DNA from 3 places in the Mesorhizobium sp. B2-3-7 genome. Region 1 is predicted to be linked to each of the others. Evidence: predicted binding sites of a transcription regulator. Region 1 holds the regulator's gene; each other region holds the start of a gene.
The links. Region 1 encodes LexA, which represses DNA repair genes until DNA is damaged. Its sites were predicted from a motif close to TGTTCNNNNTGTGTTCNG; they were not measured.
Positions count from the first base shown of each region.

Region 2: recA (recombinase RecA) is a predicted target of LexA. The motif match lies at 4,784-4,801, and genes of this name have one in related genera.
Region 3: FJ940_RS22630 (sel1 repeat family protein) is a predicted target of LexA. The motif match lies at 1,525-1,542, and genes of this name have one in related genera.

Region 1 is NZ_VFVV01000015.1:37,847-44,488, reverse strand. Features, by position in the region: gene FJ940_RS24470 (AMP-binding protein) at 1-116, shown strand, start outside; gene kynA (tryptophan 2,3-dioxygenase) at 113-949, shown strand; gene kynU (kynureninase) at 1,013-2,260, opposite strand; gene FJ940_RS24455 (TetR/AcrR family transcriptional regulator C-terminal domain-containing protein) at 2,257-2,934, opposite strand; gene lexA (transcriptional repressor LexA) at 3,387-4,130, shown strand; gene FJ940_RS24445 (ComEC/Rec2 family competence protein) at 4,124-6,574, opposite strand.
Region 2 is NZ_VFVV01000003.1:212,836-219,477, forward strand. Features, by position in the region: gene FJ940_RS07900 (glutathione S-transferase N-terminal domain-containing protein) at 1-507, shown strand, start outside; gene alaS (alanine--tRNA ligase) at 658-3,324, opposite strand; gene recA (recombinase RecA) at 3,629-4,726, opposite strand; gene FJ940_RS07915 (carbohydrate kinase family protein) at 5,009-5,953, shown strand; gene FJ940_RS07920 (pseudouridine-5'-phosphate glycosidase) at 6,030-6,642, shown strand, end outside.
Region 3 is NZ_VFVV01000012.1:131,150-137,791, reverse strand. Features, by position in the region: gene FJ940_RS22645 (AMP nucleosidase) at 1-172, opposite strand, end outside; gene FJ940_RS22640 (hypothetical protein) at 274-468, opposite strand; gene FJ940_RS28550 (hypothetical protein) at 523-681, opposite strand; gene FJ940_RS22635 (DUF2147 domain-containing protein) at 889-1,230, opposite strand; gene FJ940_RS22630 (sel1 repeat family protein) at 1,677-1,943, shown strand; gene FJ940_RS22625 (branched-chain amino acid ABC transporter substrate-binding protein) at 2,342-3,463, shown strand; gene FJ940_RS22620 (acetyl/propionyl/methylcrotonyl-CoA carboxylase subunit alpha) at 3,617-5,578, opposite strand; gene FJ940_RS22615 (O-acetyl-ADP-ribose deacetylase) at 5,560-6,123, opposite strand; gene FJ940_RS22610 (carboxyl transferase domain-containing protein) at 6,125-6,642, opposite strand, start outside.

The sequences.
Region 1 (6,642 bases):
AGGCCACGATCGCGCCCTACAAATATCCGCGCTCGGTAAAATTCATCGCCGCTTTGCCCAAGACGCAGACCGGCAAGATCCAGCGCTTCCGGCTGCGTGCGGAGAAGATCAATTGAGCAAGCCCTACGACCCGTCCGCCGAGGGCGCGGAAATGTCGTTCAAGGAGCGCATGTCCTACAGCGACTATCTGCATCTGGAAAAGGTGCTCGAGGCGCAGGAGCCGCTTTCGTCAGCCCATGACGAGATGCTGTTCATCATCCAGCACCAGACATCGGAACTCTGGATGAAGCTCGCGCTGCACGAAATCGGCGCCGCAATCCGCTCCATCCGCGCCGACCGTCTCGAACCGAGCTTCAAGATGCTTTCGCGCGTCGCCCGCATCTTCGAGCAGCTCAACAATGCCTGGGACGTGCTGCGCACGATGACGCCCAGCGAATACACCGAGTTCCGCGACGCGCTTGGCCAGTCCTCGGGCTTCCAGTCGTGGCAGTACCGTGCCATCGAGTTCATGGCCGGCAACCGCAATCTCGCAATGCTCGGACCGCACAAGCACCGGCCGGACCTCAGCGAGAAACTGGAGGCGATCCTGGCGCAACCGTCGCTCTACGACGAGGCGCTGCTGCTGCTCGCCCGTAACGGCTTCGACATCGGTGCCGACGCAAGGCGTACGGACTGGCGCGAAACGCGGACCGAGAACGAAGAGGTCCTTGTCGCCTGGCAGATCATCTACCGCGACCCGCAGCGCTACTGGATGTTCTACGAACTCGCCGAGAAGCTGGTCGATTTCGAGGATTATTTCCGCCGTTGGCGCTTCAACCACGTCACCACGGTCGAGCGCATCATCGGCATGAAGCGCGGCACCGGCGGCACATCGGGCGCGTCCTACCTGAAGAAGATGCTGGAGGTGGAGTTGTTCCCGGAGCTGTGGAAGGTCCGCACCCGGCTCTGACGTAGCTTTGCCGACTGCATATCGTTATCCCGAACCCACTGCGCTTTTCTGAGCGACAGGCTCTTAAGTCACCGCCGCCTTGACGGCGAAACGCGCCTCCTGCCACGCGTCCGTGCGCAAAATGTCTTCCAGCACCTCGACAGCCTGCCAGACATCGACATAGCCGACATAAAGCGGCGTAAAGCCGAAGCGAATCGTGGATGGCGCGCGGAAATCGCCGATCACGCCGCGCTCGATCAAGGCCCGCATCACCTGATAGCCATGCGGGTGGAGGAACGAAACCTGGCTGCCGCGCTCATTGCCATCGCGCGGGCTTTCGAGTTCGAGGCCGTAGGCGCCGCATTTTGCCTCGACCAGTTGGATGAACAGATCGGTCAACGCCATGCTCTTCCTGCGCACCTCTGCCATGTCGACCTCGGCCCAGACATCGAGCGCCCCTTTGAGCGCGCGCATCGACAGCACAGGCTGCGTGCCGCAGAGAAACCGGCGGATGCCTGTGCCGGCAGCAAAACCCTGTTCGAAGGCGAATGGCCGCGCATGGCCCCACCAGCCGCTGAGCGGCTGGCGGACATCGCCATGGTGGCGCTCGGCCGCGTAGATGAAGGCCGGGGCACCCGGGCCGCCATTGAGATATTTGTAGGTGCAGCCAACGGCGAAATCGGCATTCGAACGGTCGAGCTCGACGGGCAAGGCGCCGGCGGTATGGCAGAGATCCCAGACAATCAGCGCGCCGGCATCATGTGCCGTCCGCGTCAGCGCGGCCATGTCGCGTAACTGCCCGGATTTGTAGTTGACGTGGTTGACCAGGATGACCGCGACCCGCTCGTCGATCAGTTCTTCTATGGTCGGCGCATCGACACCCTCGAGCCGCAGCACCGTGCCCGGCCGCGTCGAGGCAACGCCTTCGGCCATATAGAGATCGGTCGGAAAGCTGTCCCCCTCGGCGATGATGACTGACCTGTCCGGCCGCATCCCGAGTGCCGCATGCAGCACCTTGTAGATGTTGATCGAGGTGGTATCGCAGACCACCGTCTGGCCGGCGGCGGCCCCGATCAGGCGCCCGAGTTGGTCGCCGAGTTCGACCGGCATGTCGAACCAGCCGGCGGTGTTCCAGGCGCGGATGAGATCCTGCGCCCACTCCTGCGTGGCGGCCTTCTGCAGCTCGCCGAACACGGCTGGCGAAGCGGCGCCCAGCGAATTGCCGTCGAGATAGATCACCCCCTGGGGCAAGGTGAAGCGGTCACGCATGGCACGCAGCGGATCCGCGGTGTCCATTGCCTCGATCGCTGCGAGATCGGGAATTTTGCTCATGGTCGCGATGTTCCTCGGTGAGAAGAGCGCCCTGGAAACGGGCCGGCTGTTTTGCCGCCCGGGCAAGGGCTGGCCGCATAGAGGCGCAAGAACAGGGTGAACGCCCGGTTCGATCTTTGCTCGATTTCCGCCCGAGGCAGTTCCTCGAGCACCCCAACGATCCGGCGAACCTGGAGATCGCCGATCAAAAGACTGATGTAGATGTCGGCGGCTTCGGCAGGATCGTCACAGGCGATCAGGCCGGCCCGACTTGCGGTTCGAAGCAGGTCGCCAACAAGCGGCATTATGGTATTGCGGCCGAATTGCGCGATCGATTGGCCAAGCGTGCCTGTATCGTTGACGTCGCCGGCCGCGGCGCGATTGAGCGCCACCGCCTTGTCGCCCGTCACGAGGGTCAGCAGGACTGGCCCGAGCAAGTTCAGGGTTTCGAGCGGATCGCGCGCCTGGTGAAGGGCGTCCTCCAGCAGCTTCCTTGCCTCTCCCGCATTGGCTTCGATCAAGGATCGAAACAGGGTCTGCTTGTTGCCGTACCAGTTGTAGAGGGTTTCGTTCGAGGCCGATGCCCGCTTGGCGATAGCAAGCAGGGAGGCGCTCTTGTAGCCGGCTTCCCGGAGCACCGCATAGGCGGCCTCCTCTATCCGTTCGCGTCGCGCGGCCTGCTTCGGCGTGGTCATTGGTGTTCCTCTTCGAAAACCGTACATTATTATACGGTTTCGTCAAGCGAACGAACGAACGCAGCCCGTCGCGACCAGTGGTGGTGTCTGGCCGTTTTCCGGCGGAAGTTGGCATTTTGGTTTCGTTTCGTTCACGAGCCGCAGGGGTTTCTAATCCGCCCAAACGCACCCCGCACCTGCCGGTCACCCAGCTTGCAGGCTTGTGCCAAGAGTGGAGACCGGTCGGGCCACAGGCCATTAACCAAAATAGTTTCAAAGGGCCCGGGAGCGCATTGACGACGGACCGCGCTGGCAGGATGCTGGCTGCGGGAGGGCATTTCGTTTCCGTCGCCTTAACAAATTCATTAAACTTTAAATGGTTGCGGAACACAACTGGAACAGATAGTGTTTGTTCTGGGTTTGTTTTCTGATTCTGGTTCCAGACCCTTCGTGCAATGCCTTTGGGGGCCGCCATGCTCACGCGCAAGCAACATGAACTCTTGATGTTCATCCATGAACGGCTGAAGGAAAGCGGCATTCCGCCGTCCTTCGACGAGATGAAGGAAGCGCTGGACCTCGCCTCCAAGTCGGGAATTCATCGGCTGATCACGGCGTTGGAGGAGCGCGGCTTCATTCGCCGCCTGCCCAACCGGGCGCGCGCGCTGGAGGTGCTGCGCCTGCCGGACTCGATCGCGCCGGGTCTTAACGCGGCAAAGAAGTTCTCCCCGAGCGTCATCCAGGGCAGCCTCGGACAGGGCAGCAGCCCTAGCCGGCAGATCAAGCCGGCGACGTCTTCGCGTCTGCCCGCTGCCGGCAATGACGACGACGCGGTTTCAGCGGTGTCGATCCCGGTCATGGGTCGCATCGCAGCGGGTGTGCCGATCGACGCCATCCAGCATCAGACGCATTCCATTTCAGTGCCGCCTGACATGATCATGGGCGGCGAACACTATGCGCTGGAGGTCAAGGGCGATTCGATGATCGAGGCCGGCATTTTCGACGGCGACACGGTCATCATCCGCAATGCCGACACCGCAAGTCCCGGCGAGATCATCGTGGCCCTGGTGGACGAGGAGGAAGCAACGCTGAAGCGCTTCCGCCGAAAGGGTGCTTCGATTGCGCTCGAGGCTGCCAATCCGGCCTATGAAACACGTATTTTCGGACCGGACAGGGTCAAGGTGCAAGGCAAGCTGGTCGGCCTGATCAGGCGCTACTGAGCGGGGTCGGCGATGGGCTTTTCGGGTTTACGGTAAGGCGGCAGTCCCCTTGCCTCGCGTGAGAATTTCCGCTGTTCGTGCCAGGGCCGATATGGCCTGTCGACGGCAAAGCTGACCCGTGCCGGTGCCGTCGCCGATTGCTGGTCGAAGAAGACGGCGGCACTTCCCTTGCGAGCGAGCTGCCGCTTGGTGATGACGAGAACCAGCGGATTGTGGCAGGGATCGTAGCCCGCGGGGTCGTTGATGACGATCAGATCCGCATAGGAGCAGGCCCTCCAGGCGTCCTTGCGATCCTCCACCTGCGCGATGATCGCCCCCGAGGTATGCCGGGCCATGCACAGGCCCGTGAAGCAATAGAAAGGCGCTCCCGCCGGAAGTTGCGCGGGATCGAAGATGTCGAACTGTCGGTCTCCGCTGTCGAACAGTTCCGGCGCAACGATGGTTTCGGACTTCAGCGCGCGTTTCCAATTATCGACGGTGAATTCGTTCGGGCGCGCCCGGTTGATCGCGAGCTCGCCGCCGCCGATCGGCAACGCCACCAGGCGGGCATCCTCCGAAATCAGCACGTCCGGCGTGCGCGTGTCCGAGACGGTCAACAGGCCGGCGAGCGCGAAGGGAAGTGCCGCCAGCCGCAGCCATGTCGTGGCCATCGTCGCGATGACCAGGGCGATCGCCACCAGAAGGACGGATTGCTGCGAAATCAACCCGACCGCGTCGACCGGCGAGCGTTGCGAGATCCATCCTGATATGGCGATCATCGCGGTCAGTCCCTTGCCCATCAGATAAAGGGATGGTCCATCGAACCCGAACGGCATCAGCAGCGCGCTGGCAACCGCAAGGAACATCACGACCGAAACGATCGGCATGACGGCAAGATTGGCGAACAGGCTGAGCGGCGACACGCGCTGGAAATGCCAGATGGCGAAAAGCGCCGTGGCGCTTCCCGCGATAATCGAGGTCATCGCCAGCCCACCTGTCGCCAGCAGCAATTTTCGCGTCAGCAGGCTAGGCAAGGTCCGTTGCGGCGGCGGGGTCCGCGCTTTGTCGGCTTTGCGATCCGACCAGCCGGCATAGGCGCCGACCAGGGCCGCGGTGGCGGCGAAGGACATCTGGAAGCTCGGCCCTACCACCTCGTGCGGCGACACCACGATGACGGCGATCGCCGAAATAGCCAGATTGCGCATGGTGAGTGCCGCCCGATCGAACAGAACGGCGATCAGCATCACCGCCAGCATGATGAAGCTGCGTTCGGCGGCGACAACGACGCCCGAAATGACGAGGTAGGCGGCGATGGAGAAAAGTGCCGCCGCGGCCGCGTATTTCTTGACCGGCCGGCGGGAGGAAAAATTCGGGAACAGCGCGAAGCCGCCACGCAGCAGACCCATGACCGTGCCGGCGACCAGCGCCATGTGCAGCCCGGAAATTGAGATGATGTGGTAGATGCCGGTGCGTCGCATCGCTTCATTGATCTCGTCGGGAATCCCGGCGCGCACACCCACGATCAGCGCCGCGGCGATCTCGCCCTCGGCGCCGCCGATGCTGCCCCTGATATGGTCGGCAATGCTTTCGCGAGCACTCTCGATGGCGGCTGAAAGGGCGGCCCACAGCGGCCTGTCATCGGCTGAGACGATTTTGGGGTTGCCGAGAAAGAAGCCGCTGGCGCCTATGCCGGCGAAGTAGCTGTCGAAGGAAAAGTCGTAGCTGTCCGGCCGCACCGGTCCGGTCGGCGGCAACAGCCTGGCATAGCCGGTCACGAGCGAACCGGCCGTCACTTCAGCCGGCACCTTGCGTGCCGAAAGGCGAACGCGCTCCGGCGCGTAGAGTAGTTTCGGCCGCGCGGTCGATGTCACATCGATGGTCAGCCGGATGCGCCCGGTCTCCATCTGGTCGACCGAAACGACGCGGCCGGTGATTTGCGTGGAGATTTCCGAGCCCAGCATCCGCGTTCCCGCTCGCCACGTCTCGACTTTGCCGGCGAGCATGCCGAGCGCGCACAACAGCGCCGCCATGAAGCACAGATGCGTTTTCGGCCATGAGCGTGAAACGAGCGCGCACAGCGACATCAGGATCGCGACCGCGACAGGCTTGGCAAAGCCCGGCTCCGCCGCCAGCGAAAAATAGGCGATCGATCCGCATGCCAGGAACACCGGCACGAGCAGGAAGGCTATGCCCCGATCGAGTTCGAGCTCGGACGCTCTGGCCACGCCGTTGCGCAGACGAGGCCATGAAGCACGGCCGAACTCACGGCGCAGACGCACGGCCGCGCCGGCTGCGGGAATGCCGGGCGGCGTGGAAACATCCGCCGGCGGCGACTTGCTCGGCTGCTGTAGGGGCGACAACGCCAGCGGCAATGAGGCGGGCGCGGGCGTGGCAAAAAAAGAGCGTTCGCTGACGCCGGCAACGACGTCCTCGCCTTCCTCCGCGCCCCTGCCCGCTCCAGCCATCGGGTCTGCCCCTTGCGCCCTCGACACCCTATGCTACATGAACGCGCGACGCGCGAAAGTGCGTGTGA
Region 2 (6,642 bases), on a different contig from region 1:
GGCATCCCCGGCTGGTATTTCGAGCACCACCCGTTCGGCCGCATCCCGGCCTTCGAGCATGACGGTTTTCGCCTGTTCGAGGCCAGCGCGATCACGCGCTATGTCGATGAAGCTTTCGACGGACCGCCCTTGCAGCCGAACGATCCGCGCGGCCGCGCGCGGATGAACCAGATCATCGGCATGCTCGACGCTTATGGCTATCGGGCCATGGTCTGGGACGTCGCCGTGGAGCGGCTGGAGAAGGCGTCGCCTGACGAAGCGCTGATTGTCAGCGGATTACGACAAGCAGGAGCGGTCCTTCAGGTGCTCTCATCATTGAGATCCCCGGGGCCGTGGTTGCTCGGCAATCAACTGACGCTCGCCGACCTGCATGCGGCACCGATCATCGGCTATTTCGTCAGGGTGGCGGAAGGGCGCAAACTGCTGGCTCGCTTTGCCGACATACAGGACTGGTGGGATTGTATTGCTAAACAGACAAGCTTTGCCAGGACTGAAAAGGCCGGCTGATCTGCGACAGCGCAGCGCAGCGATATTCGATTCAGGTCAACGATTTCGCGGATAACCGATCATTGATGTCGCGCCGCCCATCATGAGGGGCCGCGCGACCTCGAAGGGAAGCAACCGGCCTGGAGCGTTGCCCCCCAATTCTGCAATGAATCACGCCGCCTCCAGCGCCGCCCTCACCGCAGCAATCGCGTCGTCGGCCTTCGAGGCATCGGGGCCACCGGCCTGCGCCATGTCGGGCCGGCCGCCGCCGCCCTGCCCGCCGAGTACCGCGGAGGCGACGCGCACCAGGTCGACGGCGCTGAAGCGGCCGACGAGATCATCGGTGACAGCGACCACGACGCTCGCCTTGTTGTCCTCGCCCGCACCGACAAACACGACCACGCCGGAGCCGAGCGAGCTTTTGCCGGCATCGGCGAGCGGCTTCAGATCCTTCGGCGAGACACCGGAAACCGACTTGCCGAGGAAGCCGACGCCCGCGACGGTCTCGTTGGCGGCCGGCGCGTCAGCGGGCGACCCGCCGCCCAGCGCCAGCTTCTTGCGCGCTTCGGTGAGCTCCTTCTCGAGCTTCTTGCGCTCTTCGAGCAGGGCTTCAACACGCGCCGGCACGTCGGCCGGCGAGATTTTCAGTGTTGCCGCGGCCGCCTTCAGCCGCCGGTCCTGTTCGTCGAGATGCTTGCGCGCGGCCTCGCCCGTCAGCGCCTCGATGCGGCGCACGCCTGCGGCGACGGCGCTGTCGGACACGACGCGCACCAGGCCGATGTCACCGGTTGCCCTGACATGCGTGCCGCCGCAAAGCTCGACCGAATAGGGGCGATTGGCCTTGGCGCCATGTAGGCCCGTGCCCATAGACACGACGCGCACCTCATCGCCGTATTTCTCGCCGAACAGCGCCATGGCGCCTTCGGCAATGGCATCGTCGACCGACATCAGGCGCGTGATCACCGGGCTGTTCTGCACCACGATCTCATTGGCCATGCGCTCGACCTCCTCGAGTTCCGAGGGCGAGATGGGCTTGTTGTGCGAGATGTCGAAGCGCAGGCGCTCGGGCGCGACCAGCGAGCCCTTCTGTGCCACATGGGTGCCCAGCACCTCGCGCAGCGCCTCATGGATCAGATGCGTCGCGGAATGGTTCGCGCGCAGCCTGGAGCGCCTCGCATGGTCAACCTTCAGCTCGACGGCGGCACCCGTCCTGGCAGTGCCGCTGACCACCTTGCCGAGATGCACGAACAGCCCGTCGGCCTTCTTCTGCGTATCGGAAATCTCGATCGAGAAGCCTTCGCCTGAAATGGTTCCGGTGTCGCCCATCTGGCCGCCGGATTCGGCATAGAACGGCGTCTGGTTGACGACTACGGCTACCGCTTCGCCCTTGCCGGCGCTGTCGACGGTCTTGCCGTCGCGGACAAGCGCCTGGATAATGCCTTCCGCCTGCTCGGTCTCGTAGCCGAGGAATTCGGTAGCGCCGGATTTTTCGCGCACCGGGAACCAGACCGCTTCGGTCGCCGCCTCGCCGGAGCCCGCCCAGTGCTTACGCGCCTCTGCCTTCTGCTGCTCCATCGCATTGGTGAAGCCGGCAAGATCGACCGAGATGTTGCGCTGGCGCAGCGCATCCTGCGTCAGGTCGAGCGGGAAGCCATAGGTGTCGTAAAGCTTGAAGGCCGTCTCGCCGTCCAGCATGTCGCCGGCGCCGAGCTTTTCCGTCGCCTCCGACAGCAAACCGAGGCCACGCACCAGTGTCTTGCGGAACCTGGTCTCCTCAAGCTTCAGCGTCTCGGTGATCAGCTGTTCGCCGCGCACCAGTTCCGGATAGGCCTGACCCATCTCGCGAACCAGCGCCGGCACCAGCTTCCACACCAGCGGCTCGTTCGCACCGAGCAATTGCGCATGCCGCATGGCGCGGCGCATGATGCGGCGCAGCACATAGCCGCGGCCTTCGTTCGATGGCAGCACGCCGTCTGCGACCAGGAACGAGGACGAGCGCAGGTGATCGGCTATGACGCGATAGGATGCGACGGTCTCGGCGTCGGGACCGCGGCCGAGCGCGGACGACGCCGCATCGATCAGATGGCGGAACAGGTCGGTCTCAAACACGCTTTCCACGCCTTGCAGGATGGAGGCCATGCGCTCCAGCCCCATGCCGGTGTCGATCGACGGGCGCGGCAGGTCGATGCGCTCGTCCTTCGTCACTTGCTCGTACTGCATGAACACCAGGTTCCAGAATTCCAGGAACCGGTCGCCATCCTCCTCCGGGGTGCCGGGCGGACCGCCCCAGATGTGCTCGCCGCGATCGATGAAAATTTCCGAGCATGGCCCGCACGGCCCGGTGTCGCCCATCGCCCAGAAATTGTCGGAGGTTGGGATGCGGATGATGCGATCATCGGAAAAGCCGGCGATCTTCTTCCAGAAGCCGGCCGCCTCGTCGTCGGTGTGGTAGACGGTGACGAGCAGCTTGTCCTTCTTAAGCCCGAACTCCCTGGTAATGAGGTTCCAGGCCAACTCGATGGCGCGCTCCTTGAAATAGTCGCCGAAGGAGAAATTGCCGAGCATCTCGAAGAAGGTCAGGTGGCGCGCGGTGTAGCCGACATTGTCGAGGTCGTTGTGCTTGCCGCCGGCGCGAACGCTTTTCTGGGCGGTCGTGGCACGCGAATAGGGCCGCTTCTCCAGGCCGGTGAAGACGTTCTTGAACTGCACCATGCCGGCATTGGTGAACATCAGCGTCGGATCGTTGCGCGGTACAAGCGGGCTCGACGCCACGACCTCGTGACCCTCCTTGCGGAAATAGTCGAGAAATGTCGACCGGATCTCGTTCACGCCACTCATGAATGCTGCCTTTTCGAGAGAGCCGCCGGCCGGACCGGCGGAAAATGGGCTCTGCTTTAGAAGATGGAGCTGGCCTTTTAGCCGCCGCTTGGCACCCTGTCCAGAAACACGCAAGCCGGCCAATTCGCGGTTCACCAGCCACCCAAAACGCAAACCGCCGGCACGGGGCCGGCGGTTTGAAACGCAATACTACAGAACTCGATTACATAAGCTCAAATTGATGAACCGGGATTATGGCCGAACTCGGGCCATAAACCGAACGCTAGATCGCGCCGGCGAACGCTTGAATTGCGCCGGCGAACGCTTACATCGCGCCGGCTTCATCCTCGAACCCATCATCGCCACCTTCGGAGCCGCCATTCTCAAGGAATTTCTCGGCGATCAGTCCGGCGTTCTGCCTGAGCGCAAGTTCGATCTCGCGCGCCGTATCGGGATTGTCGCGCAGGAACAGCTTCGCGTTCTCGCGGCCCTGGCCGAGACGCTGCGAATTGTAGGAGAACCAGGCGCCCGACTTCTCGACCACGCCGGCCTTGACGCCGAGATCGACCAGCTCGCCTGTCTTCGACACGCCTTCGCCGTACATGATGTCGAACTCGACCACCTTGAAGGGCGGCGCCAGCTTGTTCTTGACCACCTTGACGCGGGTCTGGTTGCCGACGACCTCGTCGCGGTCCTTGACCGAGCCGATGCGGCGGATATCGAGACGCACCGAGGCGTAAAATTTCAGCGCATTGCCGCCGGTGGTGGTTTCGGGCGAGCCGAACATGACGCCGATCTTCATGCGGATCTGGTTGATGAAGATGACCATGGTGTTGGAGCGCGAGATCGAGGCGGTCAGCTTGCGCAGCGCCTGGCTCATCAGGCGGGCCTGCAGGCCGGGCAGCGAATCGCCCATCTCGCCCTCGATTTCGGCGCGCGGCGTCAGCGCCGCGACCGAATCGACCACCAGCACATCGATGGCGCCGGAGCGCACCAGCGTATCGCAGATCTCAAGCGCCTGCTCGCCAGTGTCAGGCTGCGAGATCAGGAGGTTTTCGAGATCGACGCCGAGCTTGCGGGCATAGACCGGATCGAGCGCATGCTCGGCATCGACGAAGGCGCAGATGCCGCCCTTCTTCTGGGCTTCCGCCACCGTGTGCAGCGCCAGCGTCGTCTTACCCGAGCTTTCCGGCCCGTAGATCTCGATGATGCGGCCGCGCGGCAGGCCGCCGACGCCAAGCGCGATGTCGAGGCCGAGCGAGCCGGTCGGCACGGTTTCGATCTCGACGACCTGCTCGTTCGCGCCGAGCCGCATGATCGAGCCCTTGCCGAAAGCCCGCTCGATTTGCGACAGCGCCGCATCCAGAGCCTTTGATTTGTCCACTGCCTTATCCTCTACAAGCCGCAAGCTGTTCTGAGCCATGATACATCACCCCGTAGTCGTCAATGAAGGCCGGACAATCCGTAATCCTTGGTTATTTGTACCTTTTTTGTTCTCATTTGGCAAGAGGGATCAAGCATTTGAAAAATAAACAACATCCTGATTTGTTCTTTTTTTGTCTCACGATTCGGCTCCAGCATGACCCGAATATTAGGCCAGGCTGGTTCGCCGTGCCGGCCTCACGAATCGCTGGTTGTTGCCTGCGAAGCTCCGTCGCACAGCATGGCGCTTGTGCGTGACCGCCAACAAAGGTCATATCGGCGCATGGTGAGATCTCCAAGAGTCCTGGCGGTGGGCGGCGCCCATATCGACAGGCGCGGCCAGGTGTCCGGCGCTTACGTGCCGGCTGCCTCCAACCCGGGCACGATGCGCGAGGACGTTGGCGGCGGCGTCTTCAACGCATTGCGCAGCACGGTGCGGCGAGGCGTCTCGGGCTCGTTGCTGTCGGTGCGCGGCGGCGATGCCGCCGCCGACACGGTTTCGCGCGCCATCGCCGAAGCAGGCATTGCCGACCTGTCCGCGGTGTTCCTCGACCGCACGACGCCGAGCTATACGGCGCTGATCGACCGCGAGGGCGAACTGCTCGTCGGCTTTGCCGACATGGCGCTTTATGAACTGGCATTTGCAAAGCAGATCCGCCGCTCCAGGGTGCGGGAGGAGATCGCCGCCGCCGATGCCGTCCTGTGCGACGCCAACCTGCCATCGGCGGCTCTGGAGCGGCTGGTGTCGCTTGCCGCCGGCAAGCCCGTGTTCGCCATTGCCATTTCACCGGCCAAGGTCGTGCGCTTGACACCGGTGCTCGGCGGCCTGGCCGTCGCCTTCATGAACAGGCGCGAGGCGGTGGCGCTTGCCGGACTTGACGATGCCGCCTCTCAAAAAACTATCCTCGACGGGCTGAGAAGCGCCGGCCTCGACAGCGCGGTGGTCACGGCGGGCGGCGGCCCGGTGCTGGGCTTCGACCGCGACGGCAGCTTTGCCGTCGTCCCGCCCCCTCCAAGAAAGGTCGTGGACGTCACCGGCGCCGGCGATGCGCTTGCCGGCGCGACGGTCGCCGCCCTGCTGCGCGGCATGCCCTTGCGCGCGGCGTTGCGCGAGGGCGTCGCCGCCGCGACGCTGGCTATTGAAAGCGCGGGCGCCGTTCCCGATTTCACCACGGCGACTTTCGCGCAAGCGCTGGCTCTTGTGCCCGAAGAGCAGGAAATGGCATGAGACCGGCCAGTTCACAGTGCCGCAGTGCCGATCGAGCGTCCAAAAAGATGCGCCGCACTCCGGATTGGAGATCAAGATGACCCCAGACACCGCCCGCCCCTTCATCGATGTCCACGCGCCGGTGGCGCAGGCCCTGTCGGCCGGGAAGCCCGTGGTGGCGCTGGAAAGCACCATCATAACCCACGGCATGCCCTACCCCGACAATGGCGCCATGGCGGCCGACGTGGAAAGGATCATTGCGGACGGCGGCGCGGTGCCGGCGACGATCGCCGTGGTGGCGGGCCGCATCAAGATCGGCCTCTCCGACGGAGAACGCGAATCGCTCGCCATGACCGGCGACGCCATGAAGCTCTCTCGCGCCGATCTCGGCTTCGCCGTCGCGCAAGGGCGCACCGGCGGCACCACGGTTGCCGCCACAATGATCGCCGCGCATATGGTTGGGATAAAGGTGTTCGCCACCGGCGGCATCGGCGGCGTGCACAAGGGCGCCGAAAAAAGCTTCGACATTTCCGCCGACCTCGATGAGCTGGCGCGCACGCCCGTCATCGTCGTCTCGGCTGGGGCCAAGGCCATCCTCGACATCGAAAAGACGCTGGAGGTGCTGGAGACCCGCGGCGTGCCCGTGATCGGCCATGGCTGCGAGACCATGCCGGCCTTCTGGTCGCGGCAGTCGCCGTTCCGCGCGCCGC
Region 3 (6,642 bases), on a different contig from region 1:
TGACACCGATCTCCGGGTAGAAGGCGCGGTAGCGCTTGCTGCTGTCGCCGCCGGCGGCAAGCGCCGCGAAGGAGTCGCGCAGGAACTTGGTGTTGCGGCCATAAAGGGCTTGCAGCGCCGCGACGGCCTTTTCTGCGGTGTCGAAGCTCTGCCGGCCAAAAGGCTCGGGCATGACGACAGATTCGATGGCTTGGGGATAGATTCGCTTTTCCATGGCTCAATATAGAGATTTGGAAAGGCGGTTGGGAGGGGTGTCCCGATCGAAGGCGCAATTTATCCGCGCTGCAGGCTGACCAGCAGCACGAAACCGACGCCGGATTTCTTCAGTGCTGGCGCGTCGATCGTGGAACCGGCATCGGCACGCATCATCGGCACGGCCAGGACCGGCGCGGCAAGAAACGCCAGGATGAGCGCCGCCCGCGGCAGAAGCCGAACGGTTTTGAAGAGGTTGGCGGCGATGCGGTTCATGGTCTTTGCTTTTCTTTCGAGGTCTTGTGGTTGGTCAGGTCTTTGGTTTCTGTCTCAGGGGCGAAGGGTGGTCGGGCAGGCGAGGCGGCAGGTTCTGGAACTGGCCTCGTCCCAGGAACGGGCCGAACGGCCCGCTTCGGCGACGAGGATGGCGAAGAACATTCCAAACAGGCTCACCAGCAGGCAGACGATGGTGAAGCGGCGGGCGAGCATTGGTCGTGTCTCCTTCAACACGCAGGAGAATGCCCGGGCACGACTGAACCGGCTCTGATGCCGGCGTTCATCTGCCGTTCAAATTGGTTGATGGGTTTTGAGGCGGCGCTGGCCATAAGGAGCATGGCCGCCGGCACAGCACGCCAGGATCATGAAACGAAAACGGGGCCTGCCGGCCCCGTTTTCATGTCGCAAGGATTGGGTCGATCAGAGCTTGTGCCAGGTCTGGCTCTTGCAGATCAGCCCGCCGAGCACGCAGCCGCTCATTTTCAGCGAGGTGCCCGACAGTGTCGCCTTGCCGGAGTAGGTCTTGTCGTTTGCCGGGTCGGTTATGCTGCCGGCGTATTTGTTGTCGCCGGACGCCTTGAGCGAACCGATGGTCTTGCCGGCATATTTGCCGGACTTCAGCGTGATGGAAAATGAACCCGAGCCCCCGATGGCCGCGGTATCGCCGGCCTGCGTCTTCCAGTTTCCCTCGATCGGATCGGCCCAGGCCACACCGGTCAGGATCAAAGTGGCCGCCAGGGCCAGGCTTGCTTTTCGAAACATCTTTCCTCCCTTGGATACCCGGCAGGAGGCTCCGCCTCGCCGGTCTGCCGCTTACGCAAACGTAAGCTAATCCAGCTCCCCGCAAAACAAAAGCGGTGCCGCAGCGGAAGCTTTGGCAATTCAGATGCGCCGACGGAAGCAATGTCGGCAGGGAAATGAATGCATGCATGCGCGGCGTTTGTTTCGCGTGGTTAGCAGAGTGTTGATTCCGCCCGCGAAAATTGTCGTCAAATTTGGCGCTATCCGGCTGAATCGCTGGCTTTGTATCCTTAACGAATTTCCACGTTTACCTATTGTTTTAGCTTTGTTTTCCTCAAATTAAGCACGCCATTTAACGACGGATTCAAGCCTGAGCGGCATTCTCGAAAGCATCGAAAGAGCGGCCCGGGCAGACAAACGGAGGCAGCTCTCGGGAGCCAGACAGGGCCGGAAGAGAGGATTGAAAAATGGCACGTTTTGAAATGCTTGAAGCAGGCTTCGGCGCCATGGGGGCAACTGCCCAGGCCGACATTCTTTTCGAACTGGGGATGATGTATGCGACGGGCCGCGATTGCGAGACCGATGTCGTCGCCGCCCACAAATGGTTCAACATCGCCGCGATCAAGGGTTCGGCCCGCGCTGCGGAATTGCGTTCGGAACTGTCGGCTGCGATGTCGAAGGTCGAGATCGCCAAGGCGCTGCGCGAAGCCCGCGAATGGATGACGATGCACTGAATTTAGAGATAAGGCAGGGCGGCCTTCTGGTCCGCCAGGCAAGGACAAGGCCGCGGTAAGACGGCCACGTGACAAAACCAAGAACGCGGCACGCCCGACAGGGCCAGCGGCGCGGCGGCCATGATCCGGTTTCGGAAAGATCAGGGCCAGCAGGAAGACAGGGAAGGCGAGTTGGGTTCGAGTGCGGGGGCGCTTGAGAAACAGCTCGACAGGCAAAGCCGCGACCGGCCGGAACAAGGCCGGCGCGGCTTTTGCCTTTTTGCTCCAGAGATGCTCCGCAGGCCTAATCGAGCGCCGCCAATGCGCCTAGACAGGCCACACGAAGGATGAAATTGTCCGGCCTCTCTGGAAGAAGCGTGGCCGGGGCGGCCGCGCGTGAGTGGAGGAGTCATACCGCAATGAAAAAATTAAGTATTTTGAACGCGGCCATTTTCGGCCTGATGATGAGCGCGCCGGTCGCCTATGCCGACGACATCACCTTTTCGGTGGTCGGTCCGATGACCGGACAGCTCGCCACCATTGGCGATCAGTTCAAGCAGGGCGCGCAGGCTGCCGCCGACGCGATCAATGCTGCCGGCGGTGTCGACGGTCGCCAGATCAAGCTCGATATCGAGGATGACCAGTGCGACCCGAAGCAGGCGGTTTCGGTCGCCAACCGTATCGTCGCCAATGGCGTCAAGTTCATCGACGGCCACGCTTGCTCGGGTTCGAGCATTCCGGCTTCCGCCGTCTATGCCGAAGCCGGTGCCCTGATGATGAGCCCGGCCTCCTCGAACCCGGTGCTGACCGACGCCGCAGCGAAGGCCGGCTGGCCGACGATCATGCGCCTCTATACGCGTGACGATGCGCAGGGTGCCTTCATCGGCCCCTGGATCGCGAAGAAGTATGCCGGCAAGAACGTCGTCATCCTGCATGACAAGAGTGCCTACGGTCAGGGCGTTGCCGATGCGGTCAAGGCCACGATGAATGCCGGCGGCCTGAAGGAAGTGGACTATGAAGGCATCAATGCCGGCGAAAAGGACTATTCGGCGCTCGTCACCAAGCTCAAGGACCTCAAGGCCGACGTTGTCTATTTCGGCGGTTACCACCCGGAGGCTGGCCTGATCCTGCGCCAGTCGGCGGAACAGGGCATCAAGTTCCAGCTGATCATGCCCGATTCGATAGCCTCGCCGGAATTCTGGCAGGTTGCCGGCCCGGCCGGCGAAGGGACCATGTTCGTCTTCCCGTCGGATCCTCAGGCAAAGCCGGAAGCCAAGGCAGCCGTCGAGAAGATCAAAGCCGGCGGTTTCGTGCCGGAAGGCTTCACGCTATTCTCCTACGCCACGATCCAGGCCTTTGCGGAAGGCATCAAGCGTGCCGGCAGCGATGATCCGGCCAAGGTCGCCGAGGCGCTGAAGAACGGGCAGCCAATCAGCACGGTTGTCGGCAATGTCACCTTCGACGAGAAGGGCGACCTCAAGAACGCCAGCTACGACATCAACCAGTGGCACGACGGCAAGTATGCGCCGATCCAGCCGTAATCGCTGCCTATATCGATGAAATGGCCGGGCTCGTCCCGGCCATTTCATTTCTGCCTGTGTGTCTTGCCATGGACATATAACGGCGGTCGACATTCTACGGCGCCTCTCTCTGTCCGGCAGGACAGGGACGCTTGGCGTCCGGCAGCGAGGCTGTCAGCCTTGCATATCCTCGAACCGCACCAGCACGGTGCCGTCGGTAACCTGCGCGCCCTCGGTGGCGATCTCGGCGATCACGCCATCATGGGGCGCGGCGATGGTGTGCTCCATCTTCATCGCCTCGAGAATAAGCAGCGGTTGCCCCTTCATCACCGTATCGCCCTTTGTCGCCCGCACAAGCTTGACCAGTCCCGGCATCGGCGCGCGCAAACTGCCTGACGCCGCCGCCGCATCATCGCCTCTGGCCAACGGGTCCGGCACCGCGAACGTATAGCCGGCCGCGCCTTCGAATATCGTGATGTGGCCTGGCCAGCGGGCGAGGCGAGGAACGGCGCGAAGGTCATGCGAATTGGCGCTGTCATAGGGTGCATGGAGCGTCACCTGGGAACGCCGGTCTGGTCGTACCGAAACCCTCGCCAGAATATCGTCCTCGCCAAACTTCAGCCGGATCTGTCGTGCCATGCCATGGAAATGCGTGTAGCCGGCAAGTGACGACCATGGATCATCCGATGCCGGCAGCGCGCCCGCCCCGGAGGCCGCTATGGCCGCGGCCGCGACCGTTTCGCCGCTCGGCGGCGCAATCTCGGTCAGCGCCTGCTGGTGGAGGCCTATCAGGCCGGTATCGACGTCGCCCGCCGAAAAGTCCGGATCGGTCACCAGCGCGGCGAGGAAGGCGGTATTGACGATCGAACCGGCGACTTCGGTTCGCGCAAGCGCCGCGCCGAGTGCCTCCAGCGCAGCCGGCCTGTCCCCGCCATGCACCACCAGCTTGGCGATCATCGGATCATAATAGGGAGAAATGGCGTCGCCGGCCCGCACCCCGGTTTCGACACGCATGGCGGCCCCTTGGGGAACCATGTCGGGAAATTTCAGATGATGCAGCGTGCCGGTCGCAGGCAGAAACTCCCTTGCGGCATCCTCGGCATAGAGGCGCGCCTCGAAGGCGTGGCCGGCTAGCTTTATCTCGCCTTGCGTTTTCGGCAGCTTCTCGCCGGATGCGACCCGCAACTGCCATTCTACCAGATCAGTGCCGGTGACCATCTCGGTGACCGGGTGCTCGACCTGCAACCTCGTGTTCATCTCCATGAACCAGAAGCGGTCAGGCGTCAGGCCTTGCGAGGCATCGACGATGAATTCGATGGTCCCGGCACCGCAGTAGCTGATCGCCTTGGCGGCCTTCACCGCCGCCTCGGTCATCGCCTTGCGTAACGCCTCCGTCATGCCGGGGGCGGGGGCTTCCTCGATAACCTTCTGATGGCGTCGCTGCACCGAGCAGTCGCGTTCGAACAGATGGACGGCATTGCCGAAATTGTCGCCGAAAACCTGCACCTCGATGTGGCGCGGTTTGTCGATATATTTTTCCACCAGTACACGGTCGTCGCCAAAAGCGGATTTCGCCTCGCGTCGTGCGCTCGACAGCGCTTCGGAAAACTCGTCGGGGTGCTCGACCCGGCGCATGCCCTTGCCACCGCCGCCGGCCCGCGCCTTGATCAGCACGGGGTAGCCGATTTCGCGTGCCTTAGAGGCCAGGACCACGATCTCCTGTGCCTCGCCATGGTAGCCCGGCACGACGGGCACGCCGGCCTTTTCCATCAGCCGTTTGGCGGCATCCTTCAGCCCCATGGCGCGGATAGAGGCCGCCGACGGGCCGATGAAGGTGAGCCCCGCGGCCGCCACCTGGTCGACGAAATCAGGATTTTCCGACAGGAAGCCATAGCCGGGATGAACGGCTTGCGAGCCTGTCGCCAAGGCGGCCGCGACGATCTTGTCGCCGCGCAGATAGCTGTCGCTGACAGGCGAGGCACCGATATGTACCGCCTCGTCGGCCATCTCGACATGCAGGGATTTCGCATCGCCATCGGAATAGACGGCAACCGTGCGCACCCCCATCCTGCGCGCCGTGCGGATCACCCGGCATGCGATCTCGCCTCGGTTGGCGATCAGGATCTTTGTGAACATGAAACCTCCGTAGACTGCGTTCGCCTCGAGGAAGCAACGGCCTCACGGTATAGTTCGGCCATTTGTTCGTCGAAGCAGCAGAAGACGACGGTCTGCGGCGTCGTATTTCCGCTCAAGAAGCTATTTACGGCGCCGACTGCAATTGCTGCCGCCTCATCCCTCGGATAGCGGTAGATGCCCGTCGAGATCGCCGGAAAGGCGACCGAGCGGCATTCCTTCTCGGCGGCGATTTCGAGCGAACGCCGATAGCAGGAGGCGAGCAACTCCGCCTCGCCCTTGCCGCCGCCCTGCCAGACTGGACCGACCGTATGGATGACGTAGCGGGCCGGCAGCCGATAGCCCTTGGTCAACTTTGCATCGCCGGTCTTGCAGCCGTTGAGCGTGCGGCATTCGGCGAGGAGTTCCGGCCCCGCCGCCCGGTGAATGGCGCCGTCGACCCCGCCGCCGCCGAGCAGCGAGGAATTGGCCGCGTTGACAATGGCGTCGACATCCAACTTGGTGATGTCGCCGACGTTAATGCGGATCCTGTCCTGCACCTCGCCCATTTCACATCCTGAACACGCCGAAGCGCGTTTCCTCGATCTCCGCGTTGAGCGCGGCCGAGAGGCTGAGCGCCAGCACCTCGCGCGTCTTGGCCGGATCGATGATGCCGTCGTCCCATAACCTTGCGGAGGAATAGAGCGGGTGGCCTTCATGCTCGTATTTCATCAGGATCGGCTTCCTGAACTTCGCTTCTTCCTCAGCGCTCCATTCGCCGCCCTTGCGCTCGATACCCTCGCGCTTGACCATGGCCAGCACCGTCGCCGCCTGCTCGCCGCCCATCACCGAAATGCGGGCGTTCGGCCACATCCACAGGAAGCGGGGCGAGTAGGCGCGCCCGCACATGCCGTAGTTGCCGGCGCCGAACGAGCCGCCGATGATCACGGTGACCTTGGGCACGCGGGCGGTGGCGACTGCCATCACCAGCTTGGCGCCGTCCTTGGCGATGCCGCCTGCCTCATATTTGCGCCCCACCATGAAGCCGGTGATGTTCTGCAGGAACACCAGTGGAATCTTGCGTTGGC